Regions from separate parts of the Cupriavidus sp. 01L415 genome, predicted to be linked through region 2. Evidence: predicted binding sites of a transcription regulator. Region 2 holds the regulator's gene; the other holds the start of a gene.
The links. Region 2 encodes LexA, which represses DNA repair genes until DNA is damaged. Its sites were predicted from a motif close to ACTGTATNNNNATACAGT; they were not measured.

Region 1 (7,102 bases), on a different contig from region 2:
CACTTTGGAGACGATCGGGGGCGTCATTCGCACACACGCGAATCCGTTAAAAGATGTGAGCAACCCTTGCCGGCGCTTTCATGGCGGGCGCCAAAGGGCCATAATCCGCCTCATGCAGGGCCAAGTGCTGCCCGCGTGGCGTGCCCGATGCGTGCCCGACCCTCTGGGTGCGGTCCAAGTGCGGTCCAAGTGCGGTCCAGGTGCGGTCTGGCCGGCCGGTGTCGCGGTACGCCCCAGACAAGTGCATCGCAATGGGTGCGGTGCCCGCCCTTAGCCCCGCCTTTTCGCACCATTGCGGTGCCGGAGTGCGGATGGCGGCGCAGCCTGGCCTCTCAACCGGATCTAATTGGTCACAACAGGAGTTCCACCATGAAACCGACCGATCTCTTCAACGACCTGCAGAGCAAGGTCAGCGAAGCGCTGCGCAACTCGCCGGCCAAGGACATCGAGAAAAACGTGCGCAGCATGATGACCCAGGGCTTTGCGCGCCTCGACCTGGTCACGCGCGAGGAATTCGATGTCCAGTCGCAGGTGCTGGCCCGCACGCGCGCGCGCCTGGAGGAACTGGAAGCCCGCGTGGCCGAACTCGAACGCCGCGCCGGCGTGGCGCCGGGGGCCGGCGGGACGTCCACCGGCGGGGTATGAGACCCCCCACGCAACACCGCATCACGCCAGAAGGCCGCCGGATTCCGGCGGCCTTTTTCATTCCCGGTCGTTAGCAATTTCGCAAAGGTATGAGCCTCGCTGTCCTGCGCAGCCGCGCCCTGACCGGCATCGAGGCGCCCCCGGTCTCGGTGGAGATCCATCTCGCCAACGGCTTGCCCGTCTTCAACATCGTCGGCCTGGCCGACACCGAGGTCCGCGAGAGCCGGGAGCGCGTGCGAGCTGCCCTCGTCAACAGCCAGTTTGAATTCCCGAGCCGGCGTATCACCGTCAATCTCGCCCCCCGCCGACCTGCCGAAGGAATCGGGTCGGTTCGACCTCGCCATCGCGCTGGGCATCCTGGCAGCCAGCGGGCAAATCCCCGCCGACGGCCTCGATGCGTTCGAATTCGCGGGCGAACTTTCGCTGGCTGGCGACCTGCGCCCGGTGCGGGGTGCACTGGCAATGGCCATGGGACTGGCGCGCGACAACGCCCGGCGCGCAGCCAACGGCTTGCCGGCGCGCGCGTTCGTCGTCGCCGCCGGCAACGGCCCCGAGGCGGCGCTGATCGATGGCCTGGCGGTCTACCCGGGTGCGACGCTCCTTGATATCTGCAACCACCTGAGCCCGCTGCCGGATCGCCGGCTGCCACAGGCCCGGCCACCCGCGCTGGCCGCCCGCGCGGACGGCGGCCCGGACATGCGCGATGTGCGCGGCCAGTTGCAGGCAAGGCGCGCGATGGAAGTAGCCGCCGCCGGCCAGCATTCGGTGTTGTTGCTCGGCCCACCCGGCACGGGCAAATCGATGCTCGCGCAGCGCTTTCCCGGCATGTTGCCGCCGATGACCCAGCAGGAGGCGCTGGAGGCCGCGGCGGTGCAGAGCCTGACCACGGGCAGCTTCCAGCCCGCGCTCTGGGGCCGCAGGCCGTTTCGCAGCCCGCACCACACGGCCAGCGCGCCCGCGCTGGTGGGCGGTGGCGGCAACCCGAGGCCGGGCGAGATCTCACTGGCCCATCACGGCGTGCTGTTCCTCGACGAGCTCCCGGAGTTCGAACGCAAGGTGCTGGAGGTCCTGCGCGAGCCGCTGGAAACCGGCCGCATCACGATCTCGCGCGCGATGGCCCAGGCAGTGGATGCCCAATGGTGATCTGTCCGGGCGCGAGATCGACGCCCATTGCCCGCTCGGCAACGACGCACAGAACCTGTTGCGCGGCGCGATGCAGACGCTCGGCTGGTCCGCGCGCGCGTACTTCCGCGTGCTGAAGGTGGCGAGGACCATCGCGGATCTGGAAGGGACGAGCGTGCTGACCGCCGCCCATGTCGCCGAGGCCATCCGGTATCGGCGCGCGCTACGCACGGCATGAAGGCGGGCCGGCAAGGCCCGCCCTCAACCGGGGCACGTGGAAACTGGACGCGTGAAAACGGGACGCGTGACTTTCCGCGCCCTCACCCCTCACCTCCTCACACAGGAGGTTCGACGGGCGGCGGGGGTGGCTCCTCGATTGGCGGCAGATCCGGGGGAATGCCGGGCGGGATCGGCTCCTCAGGGGGAGGCTCCCGGTGTGCAGTGACAGGGGCACTGAGGGGGAAGGCGTCGCGCATCGGGCTCTCCAGGCAACCGGTCTACCCCCATTGAAGCAAACCCGGCCAGCGGGCGCCAGCCGGAATCTTTCGGCCTATGCCGACGCGTCAGGCCGGATGGCGCCGCACAAAGAACAGCGCGGTGCCCACCGCCACCAGCACGCCGCCAAAGAACCGGTTCTGCCAGCGCACGGCGCGGGCGTTGCGGAACAGGCCCTGCATGCGCGACGCCAACAGCGCGTAGCCGTGCATGACGACCAAATCGACGCCGCACATCGTGGCCGCGAGAATCGCCAGCTGGGGTCCCAGCGGATGCGTCGGGTCGATGAACTGCGGCAGCACCGCGACCATGAAGATGATGCCCTTGGGGTTCGTCACGTTGGTCAGCAGCCCGGTCGCAAAGCGGCGATGCGGGCTCATCACGGCCATGCGCACGCTCGCATCCTTTCCGTCATCCTTGCCCGATTCCACCTTGGCGCGCCATTGCTGGATGCCGAGGTAGATCAGGTAGGCGGCACCCACCGTCTTGACGACCAGGAACGCCTCCTCGGACGCTAGCAGCAGCGCACCCAGCCCGCCGCCGGCCACCAGCAGGATGATGACCAGCCCCAGCTGCAGGCCGAGGATCGTCGTCGACGTCTTCTTCAGCCCATACGACAGGCCATGGCTCATTGACAACACCGCGCCCGATCCCGGCGAGATCGCGATGACCCAGCACGCGGCGAAATAGGCCAGCCAGACTTCCCAACGCATTTCCACTCTCCTAGCTACAGATTCGCAAAGCGCCGACCGCCGGCACTCCGCATCGATTCAAAACGGATGAAAGCCGCTCAGGAACTGATCGACCTGCTCCGCCTGCCGGCCGTCCCGCGCGGCATCGCCGGCCTCCAGCACCACGGCCTGATAGACGTGCACGCCCGAGGCGACCAGCCGCGCGGTCAATCGGCGCGGCGACTTGTCTTGCGGCGAGACGCCGGTCACGGTCAGTTCCACGCCATCGAGCACGACGGGCGGCTGGGCGGCGGACTTGATCGCGACCGCGCGCGCACGCATCGGCGTTTCGGGGTGCGCGCCCAGGTTGGCCACCAATCCGTCCTGCATCGACGCCAGTGCGTCGCGCCGCAGCGCGGCATCGTCGGCGGGCAACGTGACGACGCCGACCGCGAACAGCGTGTTATCCACGCGTGCGGCCTCCATCGTCATGGGCAGCTTGCGCCCGGCGATAGCCACATCGCGCGCGGCGCTGGTTGGCTTGCCCGGGTAGAGGGCCGCATAGTGGCCATCGCTGGAGACAATCGTCCGCCAGTCATAGCGCGGCGAGCAGCCGGCAAACGCCATCAGCGTCGTCAGCGCCAATAGCGGCAATAGCGCGGCGGCGGAATGCAGGGGCGGGCGGAAATTCAGGCGGCGCATGGGGGGCAGGCCGGAGTACGGGGGCGGGTTGACGGATGGCGTGCGGCCGGTAGTGGCCGGTTCGAAAGACGGGCGCGGAGGGCGCCGCATCGCGCACCCGCACACCTTCAGGCGCAAGCCGCTATTATCCCGGAAGCCGTGCGTGCCCGCTTGCCGCCGGCATCGCTTTTTTCCGAGCTCCCATGCCCCCTCGCCTGCCCACGCATCGCCCGCCCGCGTCCCGCCGCGCCGTGCCCTGGCTTGCCGCCCTTGCGCTCGCGCTCGGCGCGGGAACCAGCCTTGCCGCCGGACACCTGCCACCCGTGACGGACGTGGCCGCCCAGTCGACCGCCGCCGCCCGGGACGGCGAACCGCTCGTGGTCCTGGTCAGCCTGCCGGGCTGCACGTATTGCGAGACCGTACGCCGCAACTACCTTGCACCGCAGGTGGCGGCCGGTGAAATTGCCGCCCGCGAGGTCGACATGACCGCCGATACGCCGATGCGCGACGTCGACGGATCGATGACCACGGCAAAGCAGTGGGCGCGCGCGCACAACATCTCCGTGGCCCCGACCGTGCTGTTTCTCGACCGGAACGGCCGGAACGTGGCCAGCCCGCTCCGGGGGCTGCAGGGCGATTTCTACGGGGCGTACCTGGAACAGGCCCTGGACGAGGCACGCGCCAGGATCGCCGCGAACGCGCCGGCGCGGTGATCCGCTGATCCGCCGGCCTGGTGGCCGATACGGCTGAAGCCTCCCGGCCCTTGCGGCCATTTGCCGCAGGTCACCCGCACCGGACTGCCGGCGGCACAGACCGGCGCCGCCAGCAGTAGAATGGCCGGTGTTCCGGGCCACGCCGCTCGCCGACTTTTCCCATCGGGACCGCTACTCCATGTCGACTTCCGCCTCTCCCGCCACTTCGCGCAAGCGCTGGCCCATCGCCGCCGCCGTCGTGGTGATCGCACTGCTTGGCTTCTTCGGTTATCGTGCCCTGACGCCGGCCAGCACCGTGCCGGCTGCCACCTTCACCCTGCTGTCGGGTGAAAAAGTCAGCACCGCCGACCTCAAGGGCAAGGTCTACCTGGTCAACTTCTGGGCCACGAGCTGCACCACCTGCGTCAAGGAAATGCCGGACATGGTGCGCACCTACAAGCAGTACAAGGACAAGGGACTGGAGTTCGTGGCCGTGGCCATGAACTACGATCCGCCGATGTACGTCATGAATTACGCCAAGACCCGCGAACTGCCGTTCAAGGTGGCGATGGACTCCGACGGCGCCGCCGCCAAGGCCTTCGGCAATGTCCAGCTGACCCCGACCACCTTCGTGGTGGACAAGAACGGGAAGATCCTCAAGCGCTACGTCGGCGAACCCGAGTGGGATGCGCTGCACAAGCTGCTCGACGGCGCACTGGCCAGCGCGGCCTGACCCCACGCCTCCTCACTGGAAAGGTGCCCATGCGGCACCTTTTTTGTTGGCTTTTCGGCGCCGCCGCACGGGCGGCTTGCCTGGGGTGGCTGTATGGATATACAGTGGGCGCCAGATTTTTCTCAGCCGCTCGCCACCCTGCCCGTGCCCCCGGATCTCGCCCCTGATGTTGATATCGCCCTCGCCGACGTTCGCGCCGGCGAGCCTGCGGGCGTCCATGCCGACGCCTCGCCGGCCTACCTCTCGCGGCTGAACCCCGAGCAGCGGGCTGCGGTGGAACACCCCGGCGACGCGCCGCTGCTGATCATTGCCGGCGCGGGGTCCGGAAAGACCAATACGCTGGCACATCGCGTGGCGCATCTGGTGCTGGCGGGCGCCGATCCGCGCCGCATCCTGCTGCTGACGTTTTCCCGCCGCGCCGCGGCCGAGATGGGTCGCCGCGTGGAGCGCATCGTCGACCAAGCACTTGGCACGCAGACCGGCGCCGGCCGGGCCGCGTTGCAGTGGTCGGGCACCTTCCATGCAATCGGCGCGCGGCTGCTGCGCGAATACGCGGAGACGCTCGGGCTGGCACCCACCTTCACCATCAGCGATCGCGGCGACGCGGCGGACCTGATGCATGTCGTGCGGCACGACCTGGGCCTGTCGGAGCAGACCTCGCGCTTTCCGCGCAAGGAGACCTGCCTGGCGATCTACTCGCGCGTGGTCAACACGCAGCTGCCGCTGGAGGTGGTGCTCAAGACCCAGTTCCCCCGCTATGCGATGTGGGCAGATGCGCTCAAGGGCCTGTTCGCCGGCTATGTGGCGGCCAAGCAGAAGCAGCAGGTGCTCGACTACGACGACTTGCTGCTCTACTGGGCGCAGGCACTGACCGAGCCGGCACTGGCGCTGGACATGGGCGCGCGGTTCGACCACGTGCTCGTCGACGAATACCAGGACACCAACGCGCTGCAGGCATCGATCCTGCTGGCGCTCAAGCCGGATGGACGCGGCCTCACCGTGGTGGGCGATGACGCACAGTCGATCTATGCGTTCCGCGGCGCCACGGTGCGCAATATCCTCGACTTCCCCACGCATTTCTCGCCCGCCGCGCACCAGGTCACGCTGTCCCGGAACTACCGCTCGACGCAGCCCATCCTGACCGCCGCCAACGCGGTCATCGGACTGGCGGCCGAACGCTTCACCAAGGACCTCTGGTCCGACCGGGAATCGGCGGAAAAGCCGGGCGTCGTGGTCGTCAACGATGAAGCCGATCAGGCGCGCTTCGTGGTGGAGCAGATTCTTGCCCGACGCGAGGCCGGCTTGTCGCTCATGGCACAGGCCGTCCTGTTCCGCGCAGCCGACCACAGCGCGCAGGTGGAGATCGAACTCGCCAGGCGCAACATCCCGTTCGTGAAATTCGGTGGCCTGAAATTCCTGGAATCGACCCACGTCAAGGACGTCATGGCCGTGGTGCGCTGGCTCGAAAATCCGCGCGACCGCATGGCCGGCTTCCGCACGCTGCAACTGCTGCCGGGCATCGGGCCGAAGACGGCCGCGCGTGTGCTGGAGGGACTGGAGACCGCGCAGGAGCCGCTCGTGGCGCTGGAAGCCTTCGAGCCCCCGCCCGCGGCGGTGCCAGCCTGGGAGGACCTGATCGCGCTGGCGCGCACGCTGATGGCACCCGCCTCGCCGTGGCCTTCCGAGTTCGAGCAGGTTGTCGCGTGGTACCTGCCGCATCTGGAGCGCATCCACGACGACGCCCCCGCGCGTCAGGCGGACCTGCAGCAGATCGAGCGCATCGCGGCCACCTATGCATCGCGCGAACGCTTTCTCACCGAACTGACGCTCGACCCGCCCAGCGCGTCGAGCGACGAATCCGGCGTGCCGTCACGCGACGAGGATTACCTGATCCTGTCGACGATCCATTCGGCCAAGGGGCAGGAGTGGAAGGCGGTGTACGTGCTCAACGCGGTGGACGGCTGCATGCCGTCCGACCTCGCCACGGGCACCACGGAAGAAATCGAAGAGGAACGCCGCCTGCTGTACGTGGCGATGACGCGCGCGAAGGATCATCTGGACAT
Region 2 (7,102 bases):
GACGACCGTCCACACCCGACTTCTGGGTGATCTGGACGGTCAGGCCGTTCAGCTTCTCGCCTTCGCCTTGCGCGGCGGCCAGCTTCTCGGCGGCGGCCTTTTCCAGCTCGGCGCGCTTCACTTCGAATTCGGCGATCGCGGTTTGGGTGGCGCGGCGGGCCTTCTTGGTCGGGATCAGGAAGTTACGTGCGTAACCGTCCTTCACGCGAACGATGTCACCCAGGCTACCCAGGTTGATGACTTTTTCCAGCAGAATGACTTGCATCGTGTATTTCTCCTTGCGGTCCTGGGACTATCAGTTCTTGTGCAGGTCGGTGTACGGCATCAGCGCCAGGAAGCGGGCGCGCTTGATAGCCGTATCCAGCTGACGCTGATAGTGAGCCTTGGTACCGGTCAGGCGGGCCGGCGTGATCTTGCCGTTGTCGCCGATGAAGTCCTTCAGGGTGTCCAGATCCTTGTAGTCGATCTGTTCCACACCAGCCACGGTGAAGCGGCAGAAGCGCTTGCGCTTGAACAGCGGATTCTGTTGCTGGAAGCGCTTCTTGTTCTTGTTGTCACGTTTGACGAATGCCATGATTCAATCCTTTACGAATGCTTTACATCCAGTGATGTGAAAGACCAGAGTCTTGCTGTTGCGGTGCTTGCGGGCCAGGAATCCTTCGCAGTCGAGCAACGTGCCGAGCGGTAACCGCTCAAGCCGCTGACCGACGGGGCCGATCCCCATGGCCGCAATGGCAAATTCCACCTGCCGGGGCGTTTCCGCCTCCAGCGTCTCGCCGGCATGCTGCAAGATGCAGTTGACGACGGGCACGCCGGCCGGGGTGTAGCGCAGCGCATCGCGTTCGACGAGGGTGGCGGCTAGCCGGAGCTGGTTCACCGCGAATTTCCCTGGATCTCGCTTGCCTGTTCGCTGTCTTGCCTGCCGTGATCAGGGTTACCTGCCACGACCTGCACCGCAGTCCGCACTCAGGCGGCCTGGCCTTCCGTGGTCGTTTGCGCGGCCTTGCGGGCTTCTTCGCGCTGCACTTCCTTCATCATCGGCGAAGGAGCGGTTTCAGCCTTCTTGGTCTGAACGATCAGGTGACGCAGCACGGCATCGTTGAACTTGAAGGCGTGCTCGAGTTCAGCCAGGGTTTCCTTGCCGCATTCGATGTTCAGGCAAACGTAGTGAGCCTTGGCCAGCTTCTGGATCATGTAGGCCATCTGACGGCGGCCCCAGTCTTCCACGCGGTGAACCTGGCCGTTTTGCGACGTGACGAGCTGCTTGTAACGCTCGATCATCGCCGGCACTTGTTCGCTCTGGTCCGGATGGACGATGAATACGATTTCGTAATGACGCATTGACGCTCCTTTTGGGATGAGCCACCCGGGCGTCACAGTCCGGTGTGGCAAGGTTGGATAGCCTGCGAGTATAGCCCGACTATTGACAACCACGCAAGCCAGGCTCTCGGCCTACCCCACTGGCACACCAGCGGGAATCCATCAGTATTGTCTGAAAATCGCCTGCAAGCGGGCGACATCCGTGCCAAGCGACGGCTCGCCGGCCAGCGCCAGCAGCAAAAGCACCCGCGCCTTGAATGGATTGAGGTCCGCGGCAGAGGCAAACAGGCCCGCCTCCAGACGACTTTGCGTAGGAATCGCCACATGACCGGCACCGGTCCGGGAGCTCCTCACAACAGCCACGCCGGCGCTGGCGGCATCCGCTAGCGCCACCGACAGGGTTTCATGGACGGACCCGTTCCCCGCTGCAGCCACCACCAAACCCTTGACGCCCGCCCCCACCATCGCATCGATAGCCACCCTGCCCGGCTGCGCATAACTGGCAATAATCTCAACGAGCGGCCAGCGCGTTGGCACCGCCAACGGCGACGCACCCAGGAACTGCGGTACACGAACGAACCGGACGAAGTCATCCTGCACGAACCCCAGTGGTCCCGCGACAGGCGACACAAAGGCGTTCACGGCCGAAGTATGGGCCTTGGTGACATCGCGCGCCGCATGGATCTCCTGATTGAGCACGACCAGCACGCCTTTTCCGCGCGCACTGGGGCTGGCGGCCACGCGCACCGCATCGAGCAAATTCAAAGGGCCATCGGCGGATAGCGAAGTCGACGGGCGCATGGCAGCGGTCATTACCACTGGCACGGGACATGTCTGCGTCAAATGCAGGAACATGGCCGTTTCCTCCAGCGTATCGGTACCGTGCGTGATGACGATGCCAGCCACATCCGGCTGCGCCGACCAGTGCGTCACGCGCCGGGCAAGCGTCGCCCACAGGCCGAACGACATGTCCTTGCTATCCACCTGCGCCACTTGCTCGGCTTCGATGCGCGCGACATCTGCCAGCGCGGGCACGGCCTGGACCAGCGCGGAGACGGGAACGGTAGCAGCCTGATACTGCGCACTGCTGGCTGGGTTGCCGGAAGAACCGGCGATGGTGCCGCCGGTAGCGAGCACAACAATGCGGGGCGGGGATGCGGACATATATAGAGGGACGTCGGATCGGATCAGTCGATGCGCGCCGATTGTAACTGCCGCGCCGCCTGCGCTGACCCATGACAAACCCGCGGCAAAGACGTGGCGAAACCGCGATGTCGAGTCCCCGCCTCTCAAATTGTGCTTGCACTTCACTCGATACTGTATAAAATCACAGCATACTGTTTAAACATACAGTGCTTCGGCACGAGAGACCGGCGACCCATGGCGACCCTGACACCCCGGCAGCAGCAGATCTTCGACCTGATTCGCAACGCGATCCGAAGCACCGGCTTTCCCCCCACGCGCGCCGAGATCGCCGCCGAATTCGGCTTCTCCTCGCCTAATTCGGCGGAGGAGCATCTGCGTGCGCTGGCACGCAAGGGCGTGATCGAACTCACACCTGGCGCGTCGCGCGGCATCCGTCTCAAGGTAGCCCGTAGCGATTCAGAATTATCGGACCAGTTTTCGCTGCCGATGGCCGGCGTACTGCAATTGACGCTACCGCTGGTGGGCCGTGTTGCTGCCGGCAGCCCGATACTGGCTGCAGAGCATATCGATCGCCAATACCACGTGGACGCGTCCGTGTTTGACGAGCGCCCCGATTACTTGCTGCGCGTGCGCGGCCTGAGCATGCGCGACGCAGGCATCCTGGATGGCGACCTGTTGGCGGTGAAGAAAGCCAGCGAAGCACCGAATGGCAAAATCGTCGTGGCGCGGCTTGGTGACGACGTCACCGTCAAACGCTTGAAAAAACGGGGCGACACCATCGAATTGATCGCCGAGAACCCTGATTTTGCCAACATCGTGGTGCAGGCCGGCCGCGAGGAATTTTCCCTGGAAGGCATTGCCGTGGGGCTGATCCGCTCTTCAGGCTTCTGACTTCCCAGACTCCGGCAGGCGTCCGCCTGTCCTAGTCACCCGCTTTGCTTTGCCAACGCCGCCCCGTTCTTTTCGAACGACGGGCGCGGACCCCTGCTGTCGCAAATCACGAGGTGTTGCCATGCTGCCAGTCAACCACATTGCTTCCCGGCGCCCGGTCAAACCGGTGCCGTTCCGGCAAACCAAGGGCGTTCGCGTCTACCAGGGCGCACAGCGTCGTACGATGGTCGGCAGCATGGCAGCCATCTGCCGAATGCTCGAGCTAGCCGATTCCCCCGCGAAGCTAGCCGTCTGAGCCAGCGCCTACCGCCTCTCGACGGCACTTCAAAAACGCTGCAGTCGTGCACTCTTCACGCCCTTGCAAGAAGCGCAGTTGTGCGCTCATAAGGTGTAAATAGGTACTCTTCAGATCTGGAGGGAGGCTGCTCAAGCTCATTTGCGCGCTATCGAATCACTGGCGCACACGTGCCGCAGCGCAGGACCGGACTTGTTGCCCCGCGAGTGCCGGTTTTTTTTCGCCCAGATGCATGGCCGCGCAACTTTGAATCGGGAGCCAATGCGTTGACCACGTTCGAGATCAGGATCGCCGTGATGCATGCGAGCGCAAGGCATGCGGCGCTATTTGGCCGATGCGCGGAACATGGAGCAGAAAGCAAAACAGCGCATCCGAAGATGCGCTGTTTCAGGAATTTTTTGGGGTGGCTGATGGGACTCGAACCCACGACGACAGGAATCACAATCCKGKACTCTACCAACTGAGCTACAGCCACCGTAGAGATTTTTGCCAACCGGCGGGGCCGATCAACGAAAAACAAGATTCTACAAGGCTTTTGGGGGGATGGCTAGTATCCCGCACAAAAAAATCTGAAGTTTCCTGCATCATCGCTTGCCCTGCCACTTCGCTTCCAGCAGCACCGCCTCCTTGATCGCAGCGACAGTCGCTGCTTCTGTGGGAAACAGCCCGAGCAAGCGCTTGGATTTTCCGTTCAGAACTTCGCGCTGCAACGCCTTGCCCGCTTCGATGGACGTGCCAGGATGCCAGCAATATCGCGCTGTCCACTTGCCATCCTGCAGCCGTTCAGCCACCCAGATCAGACGGAAGTCTTCAAAGACCTCGCCGAACTGTTCTTCCGCTTCCATTTCCTACACCTCCAGGGCTTGCTTCCGTTCCCCTTTGCGACGGCCATGTTCTTCCCTGAAACTGCGCTACTGCTGACCGGCCAGCCCAATTGCTTTTTATTCCCCACTGGAACCCATACACGAACTGGGTTCACGCCCACATGCCGACTGTAGCGGCATGGCGGCGATCGTAGCATGACGTTGACGCCGCATGACAGTCGCCGCAGGCCGCCTCCAAGTCAGCGTGGAACAGCCCGAAAGAATGACTACCCGTGAAACGCCAACAAGCGGCAATTTCATGGCGATGGCAGGTAGTCCCCACCAATGCAGGGTTCAACGCCTGAGCCGTGATGTTAGATACTCTTCCAAGAGGGACATTGACCCCCCTCGACATTCCCGTCAGGCGACCTTGGATACAAGTGTCGCCTGCTTTTTTTCGTCTGCAGGGTTTTAATTTTTGACACCGCAGATCGCCTGAAATAGTTCGCAACTTCTGCGATCCATTATTTCGGCGCAAGAGATGGGGAATACTCGCGGTACCGGAATGCAGGATACCTACCTCAAAAGCGCAAAAAAAAGAGCCCGCCAAAGCGGACTCTTAAATTAGCGATCTCAATGCCCTGAAGGCCATCTCAATGTAGGTGCCTTTTGCACGACGCACTATCCGGGCAAACCCAAATCTCGCCCGGATCGGATCATCGGCACAATGAAAAAAACAGCCCGCACAAGGCGGGCTGAATAATCAGTTGAAGAAAGCCCTGTATTCGAGGGCAGGCACAGTGTAAGAACTTGCATCGCTTTAAGCGACTTAGGGGAATCCCTTTACTGGTGCGGGTTTCCGGCAGTCAGGCTGCCGGATAAGCCGCAGCGGTGTCGTTTGCGCCCATGAGGCATAGAGCGACCGTTCGTTTTTAGAGTTTTCCCTCGAATCCCAGGCCAAGTTCCCAGCATTAAGGAACTCAGGCGGCCTCCAACAACCCAGGGCGTAGATGTCCACGCGCCTCCTCGAACAACGTGGCAACGTCCGCACGCGTGCGCACACCATGCATGCGACGTGCATCTGACAGCACACGTCGCCACCCTCGCCCGCCATGTACGCCACGATGCAGTCCAAGCATATGACGCGTCGCGGCGCCCATATAGCCGCCCCGCTCCACCAGCGCACCGATATATTCCTGCATAGCTAGTTCCGCTTCTTGGCGCGTCGGCACCGGCGACTTTGTGCCATAGAAGCGAGTATCCATTTCCGCCAGGAAATACGGCTGGTGATAAGCCTCGCGACCGATCATCACACCATCCACATGTTCGAGATGTTGCGCAATTTCCTCATACGTGACGATGCCCCCGTTAATCAGAATCTCCAGTTGTGGAAATTCGTCTTTCAACTGATAGGCGACCTCATATCGCAGAGGTGGAATTTCGCGATTCTCCTTCGGACTCAGCCCTTTCAGAATCGCATTACGTGCATGAACGATAAACGTCGTGCAACCTGCATCGGAAATGGTGCCAACAAAATCCCGCACGAAATCGTAGTGCTCAATCGTATCGATGCCGATGCGGTGCTTGACCGTCACCGGGATGGACACGGCGTCGCGCATTGCCTTCACACAGTCCGCCACCAACGCCGGTTCCGCCATCAGGCAGGCGCCAAAGGCACCACGCTGCACTCGCTCGGACGGGCAACCGCAATTCAGATTGATTTCCTTGTAGCCCCACTTCTCGCCCAGTTTCGCGGCCTGCGCCAGGTCCGCGGGTTCACTGCCCCCCAGTTGCAAGGCCACCGGCTGCTCCGCCGGATCAAAATCCAGATGCCTTGCCACGTCGCCATGCAGCAGCGCCCCGGTCGTCACCATCTCGGTATAGAGCCAGGTGTGACGGCTCAGAGCGCGGTGAAACATGCGGCAGTGGCGATCAGTCCAGTCCATCATCGGGGCTACGGAAATCCGCCGAGCGTTGATAGCACTGGTTTTTTCTTGCAAATCAGTCATTTCTGAGCGAACCGGTCGGAACCGATTCTTGCCTCGCATTCATAAAATTTACCCTCGTTCTTGCTGCGAGTTTGCTACGAGCGAGGGTCAGAAAGTGGCTCCCACCATCGAAGTCGGCGAAAAGTGGCGCACATAGATGCGCCGCAAAGTCGATCCTGCTGTCAGCAACTCTCGACAGGAAGGCCGAAGCGGAGTGCTGGATTCAGACGGTCAAAAGCCCTTGCGGAACGGGGGATTCGCCGGTGATCGGAGGCCGGCCGAGTTTACCATTTGCAAGCCAATCGAGCGGTATGGGGAGGAAGTCGGGAAACTCCGGCCAATCGGCAGGGGCAACGACGGCCCTCTCGCGATGCGGACCCTGCCCCGCCGCTTGCCGAGCCTCCGCCAGGGGCCCACCTTAACTGGACGAGCCATTGCCCAAACGCGCGTGCCTTGCCGTAACGGATTTCACATCGTCTGTCGGATGCGACTCGGTAGACCGCTTTGTCGTCACTGAGGCCTCCTTGAGAACCATCACGAGCTGATGCTTTCGACGCTCAAGCGCCTGCAGCGCCAACGATAAGTTGTCCAGGTCCCGCGCGGCAAGAAATGAGTCTCCGCCTTCCATATCCAGGCGCGCAACCAATGCGGCCTGCGTC

Region 1: AC1DOX_RS00635 (ATP-dependent helicase) is a predicted target of LexA. The motif match lies at 5,128-5,145, and genes of this name have one in related genera.

What each region holds. Positions count from the first base shown of each region.
Region 1 is NZ_JBFTSP010000001.1:130,888-137,989, forward strand. It holds gene AC1DOX_RS00605 (accessory factor UbiK family protein) at 370-645, shown strand; partial or broken gene AC1DOX_RS00610 (YifB family Mg chelatase-like AAA ATPase) at 735-2,005, shown strand; gene AC1DOX_RS00615 (LysE family transporter) at 2,331-2,975, opposite strand; gene AC1DOX_RS00620 (hypothetical protein) at 3,033-3,635, opposite strand; gene AC1DOX_RS00625 (thioredoxin fold domain-containing protein) at 3,818-4,327, shown strand; gene AC1DOX_RS00630 (TlpA disulfide reductase family protein) at 4,506-5,039, shown strand; gene AC1DOX_RS00635 (ATP-dependent helicase) at 5,184-7,102, shown strand, end outside.
Region 2 is NZ_JBFTSP010000002.1:202,237-209,338, reverse strand. It holds gene rplI (50S ribosomal protein L9) at 1-265, opposite strand, end outside; gene rpsR (30S ribosomal protein S18) at 296-574, opposite strand; gene priB (primosomal replication protein N) at 578-877, opposite strand; gene rpsF (30S ribosomal protein S6) at 967-1,341, opposite strand; gene AC1DOX_RS06225 (asparaginase) at 1,483-2,484, opposite strand; gene lexA (transcriptional repressor LexA) at 2,701-3,357, shown strand; tRNA gene AC1DOX_RS06215 (tRNA-His) at 4,052-4,127, opposite strand; gene AC1DOX_RS06210 (hypothetical protein) at 4,237-4,497, opposite strand; gene dusA (tRNA dihydrouridine(20/20a) synthase DusA) at 5,436-6,464, opposite strand; gene AC1DOX_RS06200 (hypothetical protein) at 6,862-7,102, opposite strand, start outside.